One region of the Terrihabitans aquatilis genome, then DNA from elsewhere that is predicted to be linked to it. Evidence: predicted binding sites of a transcription regulator. Region 1 holds the regulator's gene; the other holds the start of a gene.
What was found. The regulator LexA, encoded in region 1, represses DNA repair genes until DNA is damaged. The targets are predictions, from matches to a motif close to TGTTCNNNNTGTGTTCNG.

Region 1 (7,474 bases):
CGGCTTCGCTACGCGCGGCAAATTTCAGCCCGCGCATCGTGTTGAGACCCGCATGATAAAGTCGCGCAATGCCCTGCAATTGCGCGCCGTTTGAGGGCGCGGAGCCGTTGCTGCCGGAATCGTCTGATCTCATGCGCGCAAGCGTAGCAATTGAACGTGACGTTGCTGTCGCATAGCTTCGCCCCATGACACCCATCCATATTGTCGGCGGCGGTCTCGCCGGGTCCGAAGCCGCCTGGCAGATCGCGCAGGCGGGCGTGCCGGTCGTTCTCCACGAAATGCGTCCAGTCCGCTCGACCGAAGCCCACCAGACCCAGAATCTCGCCGAGCTCGTCTGCTCCAACTCCTTCCGCTCGGATGACAGCGAGAGCAACGCCGTAGGCTTGCTGCATTGGGAGATGCGACAACTCGATTCGCTCATCATGCGCATGGCCGACTCGCATCAGGTGCCCGCGGGCGGCGCACTCGCCGTGGACCGGGACGGTTTTTCGGCCGACGTGACCGCAGCGCTGGAAGCCCATCCTCTGGTGACATTGGCTCGTGAAGAGATCGCGGGGCTGCCGCCGGAAGATTGGGACAATGTCATCGTCGCGACCGGCCCCCTCACCTCCGAGGCATTTGCCCAGGCCGTGCGCGATCTGACGGGACGCGATTCCCTGGCCTTCTTCGATGCGATAGCGCCCATCGTGCACTTCGATTCCATCGACATGGATGTGTGCTGGTTCCAGTCGCGTTACGACAAGGCTGGCCCGGGAGGCAGCGGCGCGGACTACATCAACTGCCCGCTGGACCGGGATCAGTACGAGGTCTTCGTGGATGCTCTTCTCACGGGCGAGCGGGTGGACTTCAAGGATTGGGAGGCCACCACCCCATATTTTGACGGCTGCCTGCCGATCGAGGTGATGGCCGAGCGGGGCCGCGAGACCCTGCGCCACGGACCGATGAAGCCCATGGGCCTGACCAATCCGCGCAATCCAAGTGTGAAGCCCTACGCGGTGGTGCAATTGCGCCAGGACAACGCTCTGGGCACCTTGTTCAACATGGTGGGCTTCCAGACCAAGCTGCGCCACGGCGTCCAGGCCGACACGTTTCGGATGATCCCGGGTCTGGAGAAAGCGGAATTCGCCCGTCTTGGCGGCCTGCACCGCAACACGTTTCTCGATTCGCCCAGGCTGCTCGATCGAACGCTCCGCCTGAAGGCGCAGACCCGTTTGCGCTTTGCCGGCCAGATCACCGGATGTGAGGGTTATGTCGAAAGCGCCTCGGTCGGGCTGCTGGCAGGCCGGTTCGCGGCGGACGAGCGGCTGGGCCGGAAACTGGAGATCCCGCCGCCCTTGACGGCCATGGGCGCCCTGCTCGGCCACATCACCGGCGGCCATATCGAAGCCAATGGAGACGAGAACACGAAGCGCAGCTTTCAGCCCATGAATATCAATTTCGGGCTGTTTCCACCCTACGAAGGTGCCTTGAGGGGCGAGAATGGCGAGCGTGTTCGTGGAGCGGCGAAAAGCGCCGCCAAAAAGCGGGCACTGACGGGCCGGGCTAAGGAAGCATTTCAAGCATGGGCAGGTGAGACCGCTGACGGCTGACTGCGTTTCGCGATCCGTCTAAACCATCGTGCAAACCGGATGTTAACCATTGCGGAACACATAAGGAACAGCTACCAATGTGTTCCTGATTTGTTTCGATATTCGGAGAGGCACCATGCTCACGCGTAAGCAGCACGAGCTTCTGCGTTACATCCATGAGCGCCTCAAGGAATCGGGCGTGCCTCCCTCGTTCGACGAGATGAAGGAAGCGCTGAACCTGCGGTCCAAATCCGGCATCCATCGCCTGATCACCGCACTGGAGGAGCGCGGCTTCATCCGCCGGCTGCCCAATCGAGCGCGCGCCCTGGAAGTGCTGAAACTGCCCGAGGCGGTTGCGCCCCGTCTGAGACCCGCAGCCGGCAAGTTCCAGCCCAGCGTGATCGAAGGGGATCTCGGCAAAGCGCGGCTACGGGCTGATGATGACGAGGAAGCGGTGCCGTCCGCGTTCGTGCCCGTCATGGGCCGTATCGCTGCCGGTGTCCCGATCGAGGCGATTCAGACGCGAAGCCACACCATAGCCGTTCCTCCCGAAATGCTGTCCGGCGGCGAGCATTACGCGCTCGAGGTCCGGGGCGATTCGATGATCGAGGCCGGGATTCTCGAAGGTGATCTGGTGGTGATCCGCAAATCGGACACGGCCAATACCGGCGATATCGTCGTGGCCCTTGTCGATGATGAGGAAGCGACCCTGAAGCGGCTGCGCAAACGCGGCGCGTCCATCGCCCTTGAAGCCGCAAACCCGGCATATGAGACGCGTATTTTCGGACCTGACCGCGTGCGGGTTCAGGGACGGCTCGTGGGTCTCATTCGCAGGTATTGAGGCTCGCTCGCCACCGCTTCCGATCTAGAAATCCCCGGTGACGAGGGCCTCTGGATCTGTCTCGTCGTTATCATCTTCGGGCACGGAATCGGCTTCGTTCCCGTCCGAGGCTATCGCGGCGAAGGATGGTCCGGCGGGCGGATGGGTAATCGGGTCCCAGATCCGACGAGCGGTATCGGCGCGCGAGATCGCGAAAGTACCGTCCGGCCGGTGCGTAAGGGCCATGGCGCCACCCTCCGCTAAATCTGTTCCGTCGATAACAAGGCTCTTCGTCCTGCAGTCTGGCGGTGCGATCAACCGCGTCACGACGATCGCTGCGCGTTGGCAATCTTCACGCAGCGCGGCATAGGTCCAATTCAGGGCCAGGAACCCGCCTTTTTCCATCGGAAGCGTGCAGCCGAAGCTGTCGCAATGCACCTCCGCCGCAACGCTCGGATCGCGCGGTGATCGCGTGTCCCCATCTGCGGCAAGCCAGTTCTGCGCCGCGAAACCCGCGAACCGCACCCCACTGACCTGAAGCCGCCCGTCCGGGGCCCTCACCGCTGCCGCGCGACCACCGGCTTCAATGTAGATGTCCGGCCGCCCCGGAAAAGCGGCGAACAGAAGCCCGGCGATGATCGGCGCAATTCCGAGAAGCCGCAGGCGTGTGGTCCATATTGCCGTCCAGCACAGGCCGAGCGCGAGCAGCAAAACACCGACCGGGGAAAAAGCGGCCATCCCGGTATTGGCGCCCGGCCAGGAGGCGATCCAGTACGCGGTCTGGAGCATCAATTCGATGCCATATCCCATGACGATCCAGGCCGGAGCATCCAGCCCAAACGGCATCAATAAGAATCCGATGAGGGCGAAGGGCATGATGAGCGTGCTGACTAGCGGCAGGGCAAGCAGGTTCGACGGCAGGGAATGAAGGGCAATCCGCTGAAAATGGAAGGTCGCGAACGGCGCAGTGGCCAAAGTGGCAAGCACCGTGGTCGCGACGATGCCGCCGAAATACGCAATGACGCGGCCGGATAATCCCGTACGACGGACGTGAGCTTCCTCCTCAAGATGTTGCAGCCGCGCACGCTCATACCAGGCGACAAGCGCCATCACGGCCGCGAAGGACATCTGGAAACTGGGGCCGATCACCGATTCCGGCGTCAGGACGATGGTGCAAAGGGCCGCAAGCGAGAGGTTGCGCATGGTGACCCCCTGGCGGTCGAAGATGACGGCCACGAACACAACGGCGATCATGATGAAGCTGCGCTGCGCTGCAACCTCGACACCCGACAGATACAGGTAACCGCAGGCACCGAGCAGTGCGACGAATGCCCCGATTTTCTTCGCCGGAAAACGAAGTCCGAAGCCCGGAATGAGGACCAGCATCACACGGAGCGCCGTGAACAGCGTGCCGCCGAACAACGCCATATGAAGGCCCGAGATCGAGATGACGTGGTAGAGACCGGCGGTCCGCAGCGCGTCGTTTGCGCTCGTCGAAATATCTCCCCGCTGACCCGTCACCAACGCCGCTGCGATGGCGCCTGCATCGCCTGGCACCACCGCCAAGACACGAGCGGTAATTGCGTTGCGCAATCGGTCGGTCGCGGCCGAAAAGCGACCGCCAAGGGTGAGGGTTGGCGGCTCCAGGATACGGACCGCGCGCCCCTCGCTGCCAACGGCGCCCAATTGCTGGAAAAAGGCCTGCCGGGCGAAATCATAGCCTCCCGGGCGTACGGCACCTGGCGGCGGTCGCCACAGAGCCTCAACCGAAACACGCGCCCCGGCCTGGACCTGACGCGCACCCGTCGCGGAAACCCGGACATAAGTGGGCAATTGGCCAGCAGGCACATTCGCCAGAGTTTCGATGCGGATCAGCAGGCGGGTACGGCCGCGCCCTCGGGGCTCGACACGCTCGACGATGCCGATCGCCTCGCCCCGCACGGATCGCTCAAGAATATGTCCGCGAACCTGTTCCACTCGCAGGGCCGCGGAGAAGAAGCCTCCCGCGACGATGGTGGCGACGGCACCGGCCATGAACAATCGCGGGCGAGCGCGGGCAGCAAAGGACGCCAGCGCCAAGGCCAGAAATACGGCGCCAGCCACCCAGGCCGATGGGTCCGCCGGAACGGAAAAGAACAACAAGACTCCGGCGATCGCGCAAACCGGGAGCCAAAGAAAAAAGCGACCTCTATCCCGCTCCTCGTCCAGACACCTCGATAGCCAGCCGAACACGGCCCGGCCCACGTCCGAAACTGCCAGGGGGATCGAGGCGGCATAGCGCGCGGATGCGCGATCGCTGCGATCTATGCGTTGCCCCTGGTCGGCCACCCCGTTCCCCTTTTCCCGCGCGGCATGCTACACGGACCCGCGTTGAAAGCCCCAATGCTGGTGCATTTCCCCCATCTCTTCGTCAAAGCGCACACCACCATGTCCGATCCCGTGATTGTTCGTTTCGCACCCTCGCCCACCGGGTTCCTGCATATCGGTGGCGCGCGCACGGCCCTGTTCAATTGGCTGTTTGCAAAATCCAAGGGCGGCAAAATGCTGCTGCGCATCGAGGACACGGATCGCGCGCGCTCCACGCAGGAGGCGATAGATGCCATTCTCGACGGGTTGACCTGGCTCGGCCTCGATTGGGACGGTGATCCGGTCTTCCAGTTCGCACGCGCCGATCGACACCGGGATGTAGTCGAAACGCTCCTGGCGGAGGGTAAAGCCTATCGATGCTATGCCACAGCCGAGGAACTGGAGCAGATGCGCGCCGATGCCCTGGCCGCCGGCCGCCCGCCCCGCTACGACGGGCGCTGGCGCGATCGCGACCCTGCCGAGGCTCCGGCAGGTGCGAAACCCGTCATCCGCCTTCGCGTGAACAATGACGGCGAGACTGTTGTAGAAGATGCCGTGCAGGGCACGGTGACGTTCCCCAATGCCGATCTCGACGACCTCGTATTGCTGCGTTCCGACGGCACGCCGACCTACATGCTGGCCGTGGTTGTGGACGATCACGACATGGGCATCACCGACGTGGTGCGTGGAGTCGACCACCTGACCAACGCCGCCCGGCAGATTCAGATCTACCGGGCGCTTGGGTGGAATGTTCCCCGCATGGCGCACATCCCGCTCATCCATGGTTCGGATGGCGCAAAACTCTCGAAACGGCATGGCGCTCTCGGCGTCGAAGCTTATCGGGAGATGGGATATATGCCGGCAGCGCTTCGCAATTATCTCGTCCGGCTGGGCTGGAGCCATGGAGACCAGGAGATCTTCACCTCGGAGGAGATGATTTCGGCTTTCGACTTCTCCGCCGTCGGTCGATCGCCCTCCCGCTTCGACTATGGCCGCCTAGAGAATCTCAACGGTCATTACATGCGCGCCACGCCCGACGACGAGCTCATGGCATTGTTCGCGGAAGCGCTTCCCTATCTGCCGGGCGGCAAAGCAGCGAAAGCTCGCCTTGATGGTGGACTGTGGGATGCGCTGCGGACCATGCTTCCGTCGATGAAGGAACGCTCAAAGAATTTCATTGAACTGCTTGATAATGCGAGCTTCCTGCTTGTAGACCGACCTCTCCCGCTTGATTTAAAAGCCGACCAGACGCTGAATACAGAGGGCACCCGTGTGCGGGTGGCGCAGCTGGCCGAACGGCTGTCGGCGCTCTCCGACTGGACGGCTGCCGATGCGGAGTCCGAAGTTCGCGCCTATGCGGAGGCTGAGGGCATCAAGCTCGGCCAAGCCGCGCAGCCTCTACGCGCCGCGTTGACGGGAAAGATGGTTTCGCCACCGATTTTCGAGGTGCTGGCGGTTTTGGGCCGGGATGAAAGCCTCGCGCGTCTCCGCGATCAAGCCGCCTGAGCGCCATCCTGCTGCCACATACTTGACCTTGCCGGGTGCGGCAAATTCGCTTAGCTGAACCCGGTTCCGTACCCACGGGATCCTCTCGAACCTGACAAGGATACGCATATGAGCGGGAAGACGGCGACTTTGAATGTCGACGGCAAAACGATCGAACTGCCGATTCTGGAGGGTTCGACCGGGCCTGATGTCATCGACATCTCGAAGCTCTATGCCCAATCTGGAATGTTCACTTACGATCCCGGATTTACCTCGACGGCGAGCTGCGCCTCAAGCATCACCTATATCGATGGTGACGAGGGGGTCCTGAGGTATCGCGGCTATCCCATCGACCAATTGGCCGAGGGCGGCGACTTCCTGGAAACCTGCTATCTGCTGCTGTATGGCGAGCTGCCGACAGCTGCACAAAAGGCCAAGTTCGATCATCGCGTGACGTGCCACACGATGGTGCACGAGCAGATGACGAAGTTCTTTACAGGCTTCCGTCGTGATGCCCATCCGATGGCGGTGATGGTCGCAAGCGTCGGCGCGATGGCCGCTTTCTACCACGATTCAACGGATATTTCCGATCCGGTCGCACGCGAGGTCGCATCCATCCGGATGATCGCCAAGCTGCCGACCCTGGCGGCCATGGCCTACAAGTATAATATTGGGCAGCCGTTCATCTATCCGAAGAACGATCTCGATTACGCCTCCAACTTCCTTCACATGTGCTTTGCGGTTCCTTGTGAGGAATACAAGGTAAACCCAATTTTCGCGAAGGCTTTGGATCGCATCTTCACGCTGCATGCGGATCACGAGCAGAACGCTTCGACGTCGACGGTTCGCCTTGCGGGTTCTTCGGGCGCGAACCCTTTCGCGTGCATCGCGGCCGGTGTCGCCTGCCTGTGGGGCCCTGCCCATGGCGGTGCGAACGAAGCAGCACTGAAGATGCTCGAGGAGATCGGAACGCCGGATCGAATTCCTGAATTCGTGGAAAAGGCCAAGGACAAGAACGATCCATTCCGCCTGATGGGCTTCGGGCACCGCGTGTACAAGAACTACGATCCGCGTGCCAAAATCATGCAGCAGACCGCGCATGAAGTGCTCACCGAGCTCGGCATCAAGGACGACCCATTGCTCGACGTCGCCGTGGAACTCGAAAAGGTGGCGCTGCAGGACGACTATTTCGTGGATCGCAAGCTCTACCCGAATATCGACTTCTATTCGGGTATTACCCTGCGCGCGATGGGCT
Region 2 (7,474 bases), on a different contig from region 1:
TTATGCAGGTCATGATGTCCTGCAAAGGCCGCCTGGAAGAGACGTGATAGAGCGGATTATTGGTGGCCAGCAGAGGTAATCGATATTCCTCGGCTATATTTTTCAGAACTGCGAGGCGGCGCTGATCCCGGCCGGTCCTTTGCATAACAGCTGCAATCCATAAAGCTCCGGACGCGGCTTCGGCGAGTTGAGGAAGAACTGGCGTAAGTTCTTTAGTGTTTATTTCCGGAACGACAATGAGGAGAAGATGACGTGTGTCGGCCAACAGATCGCCGAGTCGTAGACGGCACTGACCTTTTTCTCCACGAAGATTACCTTGAGTGAGAAGGCGGCACAGCCTTGCCCAGCCGACGCGATTCTCAGGATAAACGACGATGTCAGGAGTGCCGTCCTCGAAAGCAAGACGGCTCCCGACTAAGAGCTTGAAAGGCAATTCTTGGCCAGGATGTTCGGTAACATAGGCAGACGCCGCGCCCTGGACTGGAACATAGGCCCTTACAACACCCGCAACCGTGTTGCGATCGGCAAGACCTAGGCCATTCAGACCAAGTTCAGCCGCGCGGTTGACCATTTCATGCGGATGGGAAGCTCCTCGCAGGAATGAAAAATTGGAGGTAGCAACGAGTTCGGCGAAGTTCACGCGAACAGCCCATGGATATACCAGCCTGGAGGTGACGTTTCGGCTCCATAAAAACCTTCACGATAGAGCCAGAAGCGATGACCTTCGCGATCTTCGACCCGAAAATAATCGCGTGTGGAAAAAGCCCCGTCCGTTTTCCACCATTCAGGGGCAATGCGCTCTGGTCCTTCGGCCCTGGCGATTACATGCAGGAAACGTCGCCAACGAAAACGACGGGGTGCCCCATCCGGTATTTCCGCCACAACCTGCACGGGTTCGGGCGTTTCGAAGAGATAAAGAGGCCGCAAAGGTGGCTCTTCGGCTAAGGGGTTTGGCCAGTCACTTTTCCTGGCGGGTATTGATAGGCCTGAAAGTGCTTTCGCCTGCCATTCAGGGACGTGGCTGTCCATAGAAGCAAAACGGAGAACTTTTTGAGGAGAGAACCTGGCACCTAACCTATCCAGCAATTCCACAATATGCTCAGCCGGTGCCTCATCTCTATCCAGACTGGGTTGAACCGCTAAACACTGTTCCACGATCAAGGCCGCGAGGCGGATCATGTCAAAACCGAATCCGGGATCTAGAGGATCGGCCAAGGTGTCCAATCGCTCAAAGAAGAGATGGGCCAAATGAGACGGTGAGCAGGAGGCTTGGCTGGTGGCAACGCGGATGTGACGTACAATGCCATCCGCCCGAAAGAAGCTTGCTTCAAATAATCGGCCACCTTCGCCCCGTTCTTCGAGCATGGGCTGAAGATCGACTGCAAGCTTATGAATGGTGGCGAGAATGTCTTTGGACCGACCTATGGGTTCGGCAAAGCGATGCTCCGAGGTGAAATTCGGGAGGGAACTTCGTGGTGAAATGGGGGTATCAATTTCACCCAATGTCCGGGCAAGACGATCAAGCAGAGCAGAGCCAAAACGTGCCGCGAGGGGTGCCCGTGGACGATCGGCAAGGTCGGCAATCGTTTTCAAACCCGCTCGTGCCAGAGCCGTAATAGTGTGAGCATCGAGGTTAAGGGCCGACAAAGGCAACGGCCTTACGGCTTCTGCTTCCTCGCCTGATGAAACAATGATGTTGGGGGAGAAGCGTGCCAAGGCATGGGCGGCATCCGGCGTTCCAGCGATCGCTATTCTTGCAACAAAACCTGCGTGAAATAGACACTTCTTTATATCCATGAGGACGTTAGTCTCTCCCCCAAGAAGATGGGCGCAGCCGGTGATATCGAGTGTAAGACCATCCGGTTGCCAGATGCCGACCAAAGGAGTGTAACGATCACACCAGGCGGCAAGCTGATTCAGAGCCTCGGCATCCGCGGCGATATCTTCATCAATGATCAGAAGATCTGGTACCCGTGCTCTGGCGTCCGCCAATGTCAGACCCGAGTGCAATCCAAAGCTTAGTGCCTTGCGGTCCAAATGGGTGATGCGCAAGGCATTCTTCACGCGCGCAAGTACGATAAGCGGCCGCTCATCCAGCGCGTTGCAACATTTCCTGTGCTGTCGACGCGCGCGATCGCTGGCGAGAAAGGGTAGCCACAGGGCGAGATAGCGCCGGTTGTCGGAAAGACGACAGATCACGGTCCCATTCCACAATCCATGCATCAGGAGGAAAGCCTGCCCGATGCCGAAGCAGGTTCAGTTCGATGATGGGATATCCAGGTGCTTCGGCCTCAAGGGGAATGGAGGGAAGAGCACGTGCCTGCCAGCGGGTGAGGGCGGCGCTGGGTTCGGGTTGGGCTGATATTCGGAGGAGGAATGTGCTGATGGATGTGCGAGTGGCTGCGCTTGTGAGGCGCCGTGTCGCCGTCAGATCGAACGCGGCCGCCTGCCCCCAGGGCTCCAGGATGACGGCGCCCAGTGCCGCGCATTTCAGGGCTTCATGGCCCGCGCGCAGAACGGAAATCGCATCCTTCACCTTGACCAGGATGATGCGGGAAGGGTTCATTCCCCATTCCATCAGGCCCGAAGGATAGACCTCTCCCAGCTCGCGGGCATTCATCTCCTGCCGCACCCAGACAATGGTGCTGTCGGGTTTGGTGGCGCGCAGGACCATGGCCAGGGTGATGCCGGTCGCGGCATATCCCTCAAGCGTGTTGGAGGCAAAGATCTCATGTACCGCCCCACAGGGAAGGCCGCCGCCGAGGGCTTCATCCAGCTCGGGGATTCCGAAGGTAAAACGCGCCCGGTCTCCCAGATCCATCCTTTCCGAGGACTGAATCTGGGCAAGGTCCCGCCGAAGCTGTGCAAGGGTTTCCTGCTTGCTCATGAATGAGTGTGTTCCCTGTTTGTTCTAGAAAAGAACGCCCAGGTTCGAGAGTCAAGCGGGATTCTGAAGGAAGAAAAAATCCCAGATAAAACAGGGCTGTAAGGCTGGATGAAAGAGAGGCCGCATAAGCGGCCTCCCCAAAAGAGTCACGAGTTTTCGCGTCAGGCGCTTTCCTTGACACGAACCTTGGATGCGATAGGGCCGGTGTCGCCGAGATCCTCCACATAATGGACCTCGTCCCCCCGGCGCAGATTATCGAAATCGCCGGTCAGCAGGCTGTTGCGGTGGAAATAGAGCAATCCGCCTTCAGCGGTCAGAAGGAAGCCGTGATCCTTCTCCGGCGCAAGCTCCGCAACCTGTCCGAGATATTGGTTCGAGCCATCGTGGTGTGGCGATTTGGTGCGCCCCTTCAATTGCTCCTTGAAATCGAGAAGCTGGCGCTCTGCGATGCGGAACGCTTCATTGATGGCGTTTCGCATGTCCGGATCCTGGAACTTCTGCTGCAGATGCTCCGGTTCATGGCTGACCACGATGTCCTTGCGGCCGGGAAGACCCACTTCGATGCGCACCACGGGCGGAATCGAGTTCGTGGCGTTGGTCGCACGTCGCTCCACCCGCACGCGGCAGGTGATGATCCGCTCGAACAATTTCTCGAGTTTGGCGACCTTCTCGCGGATGGCCTCTTCCACCCATTCGGAACTCTGGATGTTGTGGAAGGTGATCTCGACAGGAATCTGCACGCTTTCCTCCTTCTGCCTAGCCAGACAAAACGTGCCGGAACCCGGATCGTTTCCGCAACAGGGAATTCTACGCAAAAGCCCGCCGGAACATCCGGCGGGCTCTCTCAAGCGGTAATTTGGCTGCGGCTTATTGCTTGGCGTTGAGCAATGGTGTGATGCGCCGCACCGTGACGCGGCGATTTTCCGCGTTCGCGCTCTCGGTATCGACCTTCAGATATTGCTCTCCGTAGCCCTGGGTCACGAGGTTCTCCGCCGGGATCCGGAAATCCTGGCTGAGGATCGCAGCAACCTCTTCGGCGCGGCGGTCCGACAAGGACAGGTTGTCGATGTCGCTGCCCACCGCATCGGTGTGCCCCTCGATCATGAAGACCTCGCTCGGATCACGATCGATGACCGCGCGGATGGCCTTGGCGAGTTCCTCGAGACGCCGGCTTTGGTCCGCAGGCACGGTCCATTGGCCGAATGCGAACTGGATCGTGTTCACATCGACGCTGCGGACGCGCTCGCGCAGGCGAACATTCTGGCGAACCTCATCGAGCGAATAGGGACGCTCGATCCGCGTGACGGGAGGCGCCCGAAAGGTTTCCTCCAGATCCTCGTAGCTGGCATCGCCGTATTCGACGACATATTCGTCGTCCGGAAGATCGACCTCCACGGGAGGAAGATCGAGATAGATGTTCGGGCCACGGGGACGGCGCGTGTTGTCGATGATGACGACCTCGCGTCCACCCTCCCGGCGATAGCGCCGCAGCAGACGGCCCTCATCGTCGTTGATGGTCACGATCTCGATCCCGCCCGGGCGACGGATCACGGTCTCGACCTCGCCACGGCGGCGCTCGACGCGGATGTCCTCATCGCGATATCCGCGGCGAAGGCGCTCCGTCTCGTCGTGACGGATGATGGTGCGGCCATTTTCGCGGATGATGGTCCGATCGTCACCCTCGCGGATGATCAGACGATCGCCCTGACGCTCCTCACGACGGCCGAACCGCTCATCGAGGCGCCGGTCGCGACGGTCATCGTCACGGCTCTCGCGGCGTTCCGGATCCGAACGGCGGAAATCACCGCCGCCCTGGCGGGCGTCGCCGCCACGGAATTCTTCGTTGGCGCGCCGGTCACGGCCCTCATCATCGCGGCGGTCTCCGCGATCGCGGCGATCATCCGAGCCACGCCGGTCATCGCGCTCGCCCTCACGACCTTCGCGGCCGCGACGGTCATCTCCCGGACGGCCGGTTTCGCCTGCAGCGGGTGCGGGAACAGGGGTTGGAGCCGCGCCTGGTGCCGGAGGTGCCGATGGATTGAGGGGGCGCTCGGCCGGGGGTGCATCGCGGCGATTACGTTCTTCGGCTCGCTTTTCCTTGGTCTCCTGGAGCTGACGCTTCATCTCTTCATTGCGCTCCTCCCGAGACCGGGGAGCCTGTCGCTGATTGTCCGGGGCGCGTTCGGGAGCAGCGGTCGGGGCGGGGGCTGCCGGAGCCGCTGCCGGCGTCTCACCACGCGCGGGCGCCTCGCTGCGTGGTTCCGCGGCCGGAGTTTCCGCACGAGGGCGAGGTTCGTTACCGGTGGCGCGTTCCGGGCGCGGGGCACGCTCCTGAGCGGGCTCGGCGCGTTCTGGCCTTGCTTCACGTTCCGGACGTGCCTGCTCGGGGCGTGCCTCACGCTCAGGGCGTGCTCCCCGTTCGGGACGCGGTTCGGTCCGCTCGGCGCGGGGTGCGCGTTCCGTGGCGCCTTCGCCGCGCTCGGGGCGCTCAGCACGTTCAGGGCGTTCTGCGCGTTCCGGACGTTCGGCTCGCTCGGGCCGGGGTTCGGCTCGTTCGGCGCGCGGCGCACGCTCGGGCCGCTCACGCGGCGCTTCGCTCTCGGAACCGGATTCCCGGCCTGCGCCCCGCCCGCGTGGTGCCTCTCCTTGCGGAAGCTCATCCGGTGCGGCCTGGGCCATCTGCACGGACGGTGGTGCGTCAAGCGCATGTGCGGAAAAAGCGAGGAGGCCGCCGGAAATCATCGTACCGGCAAGCAAAGCGTAGCGCATGTTTTTCATCATTGGACCTTCGTAGATAACCGAAGACGACGTTCTCGTATAATTGCGCTGTTTGTGTCGTTTTATTGTTCTTAACTGCGCAATATTTCTGAACGAACGTTCATCTAACGATTAGTGAGAAGCCGAACATGGCTGGGCGCCACTTAAGCGGTTGAGAACGTGGTTCGGTTCCTTCCGAAGCATAAAAAAAGGGGCGTTGCCGCCCCTTTTAGTCAGATAAGAGCTGATCAATTCAGCCCGGCGATCTTTGCCCGCTGCTTCACCAGCGCCAGCACCACATCGATCGTCGGCGTCGGTACATCCAGCATGCGGCCCATTTCCTGAACCACCGTGACCAGAGGCTCGATCTCCATGGGACGGTCACGCTCGAGATCCTGGAGCATGGACGTCTTGTGTGCGCCGACGGCGCCCGCGCCGTTGATGCGGCGCTCCACATCGACCCGGAAATGCACGCCCTGACGGGTGGCGATCTCCTGGGCCTCGAGCATCATCGACTTGGCGATGGCGCGCGTGGCCGGATCGGACGCGATGATGTCCAGCGTGGCATGGGTGAGCGCGCTGATGGGATTGAAGCAGAGATTGCCCCACAGCTTCAGCCACAGCTCGTCGCGGATGTTCTCCATGACAGGCGCCCGCAGGCCGCCCGCGCCCATGATTTCGGACAGCTGCTCGACGCGCTTGGTGCGCTCGCCGGACGGCTCGCCGATGGGGAATTTGTCACCATAGACGTGCTGGATGACGCCCGGCTCGATCACCTCGGTGGCGGGATAGACGATGCAGCCGATCGCACGCTCGGGCCGCAGGGCCTGCCATTGCTGCGCGCCGGGATCGATGCTCTCCAGCGTACGGCCTTCAAGCGCGCCGCCGAACTTGTAGAAGTACCAATAGGGTACCCCGTTCACCGCCGTCACGATGCTGGTGTCGTTTCCGAGCAGAGGCTGCATGGAATCGACCACGTTCGGGACGGAATGGGCCTTCAACGCGATGATGACGTAATCCTGGGGGCCGAGCTCTTTGGGGTCGTCGGTGCAATTCAGATGCTCGACCCGCTCTTCTCCATCGATCAGGAGTTTGAGCCCGTTCTTCTTCATGGCTTCCAGATGGGCACCACGCGCTACGAGGCTGACCTCAGCGCCGGCACGTGCCAGCTGAACGCCCATATAGCCGCCGATGGCTCCAGCACCGTAGACGCAGATCTTCATGGATCCCTCCTCTTGGCATTCCCCTCTCGACCAGACCAATCAAGCCTGGCCGTTTTTATAAGCGGGGCGTTCGAGACGTCCCGCCATGTTGGTGAAGCAGGGCACAGCCTGCTTTCGAGACCAGCTTAGCCGATTTCGTGTCCTGAGAGCAGTTCGATGGCCTTGATGAGGGCCGAATGGTCGAGTGCCGCTCCGCCATTGGCGGCGAGGCCGTTCATCAGCTGGGCGGCGTTGGCCGTGTTCGGCAGGGCGACGCCCAGGCTGCGCGCGCCGTTGAGGGCCAGGTTCAGGTCCTTCTGGTGCAGCTCGATGCGGAAGCCCGGATTGAAGGTGCGCTTGACCATGCGCTCGCCATGGACTTCCAGGATGCGCGAATTGGCGAAACCGCCCATCAGCGCTTCACGGACCTTCGCGGCGTCGGCACCCGCCTTGGATGCGAAGACGAGTGCTTCGGCCACGGCCTGGATGTTGAGCGCGACGATGATCTGGTTGGCGACCTTGGTGGTCTGTCCATCGCCATTGCCGCCGACGAGCGTGATGTTCTTGCCCATCAGGTCGAACAGCGGCTTGACCTCGTCGAACACCGCCTGATCGCCGCCGCACATGA

Region 2: ACQ6S1_RS06020 (ImuA family protein) is a predicted target of LexA. The motif match lies at 2,897-2,914, and genes of this name have one in related genera.

Annotation. Positions count from the first base shown of each region.
Region 1 covers NZ_JBOCUO010000001.1:593,162-600,635, forward strand. Annotated here, with positions in the region: gene ACQ6S1_RS03005 (diacylglycerol kinase) at 1-133, opposite strand, end outside; gene trmFO (methylenetetrahydrofolate--tRNA-(uracil(54)-C(5))-methyltransferase (FADH(2)-oxidizing) TrmFO) at 186-1,589, shown strand; gene lexA (transcriptional repressor LexA) at 1,705-2,409, shown strand; gene ACQ6S1_RS03020 (ComEC/Rec2 family competence protein) at 2,434-4,527, opposite strand; gene gltX (glutamate--tRNA ligase) at 4,816-6,240, shown strand; gene gltA (citrate synthase) at 6,349-7,474, shown strand, end outside.
Region 2 covers NZ_JBOCUO010000002.1:3,313-10,786, reverse strand. Annotated here, with positions in the region: gene ACQ6S1_RS06030 (error-prone DNA polymerase) at 1-640, opposite strand, end outside; gene ACQ6S1_RS06025 (Y-family DNA polymerase) at 637-2,199, opposite strand; gene ACQ6S1_RS06020 (ImuA family protein) at 2,090-2,887, opposite strand; gene ACQ6S1_RS06015 (HPF/RaiA family ribosome-associated protein) at 3,049-3,627, opposite strand; gene ACQ6S1_RS06010 (OmpA family protein) at 3,755-5,668, opposite strand; gene ACQ6S1_RS06005 (2-dehydropantoate 2-reductase) at 5,893-6,867, opposite strand; gene glxR (2-hydroxy-3-oxopropionate reductase) at 6,993-7,474, opposite strand, start outside.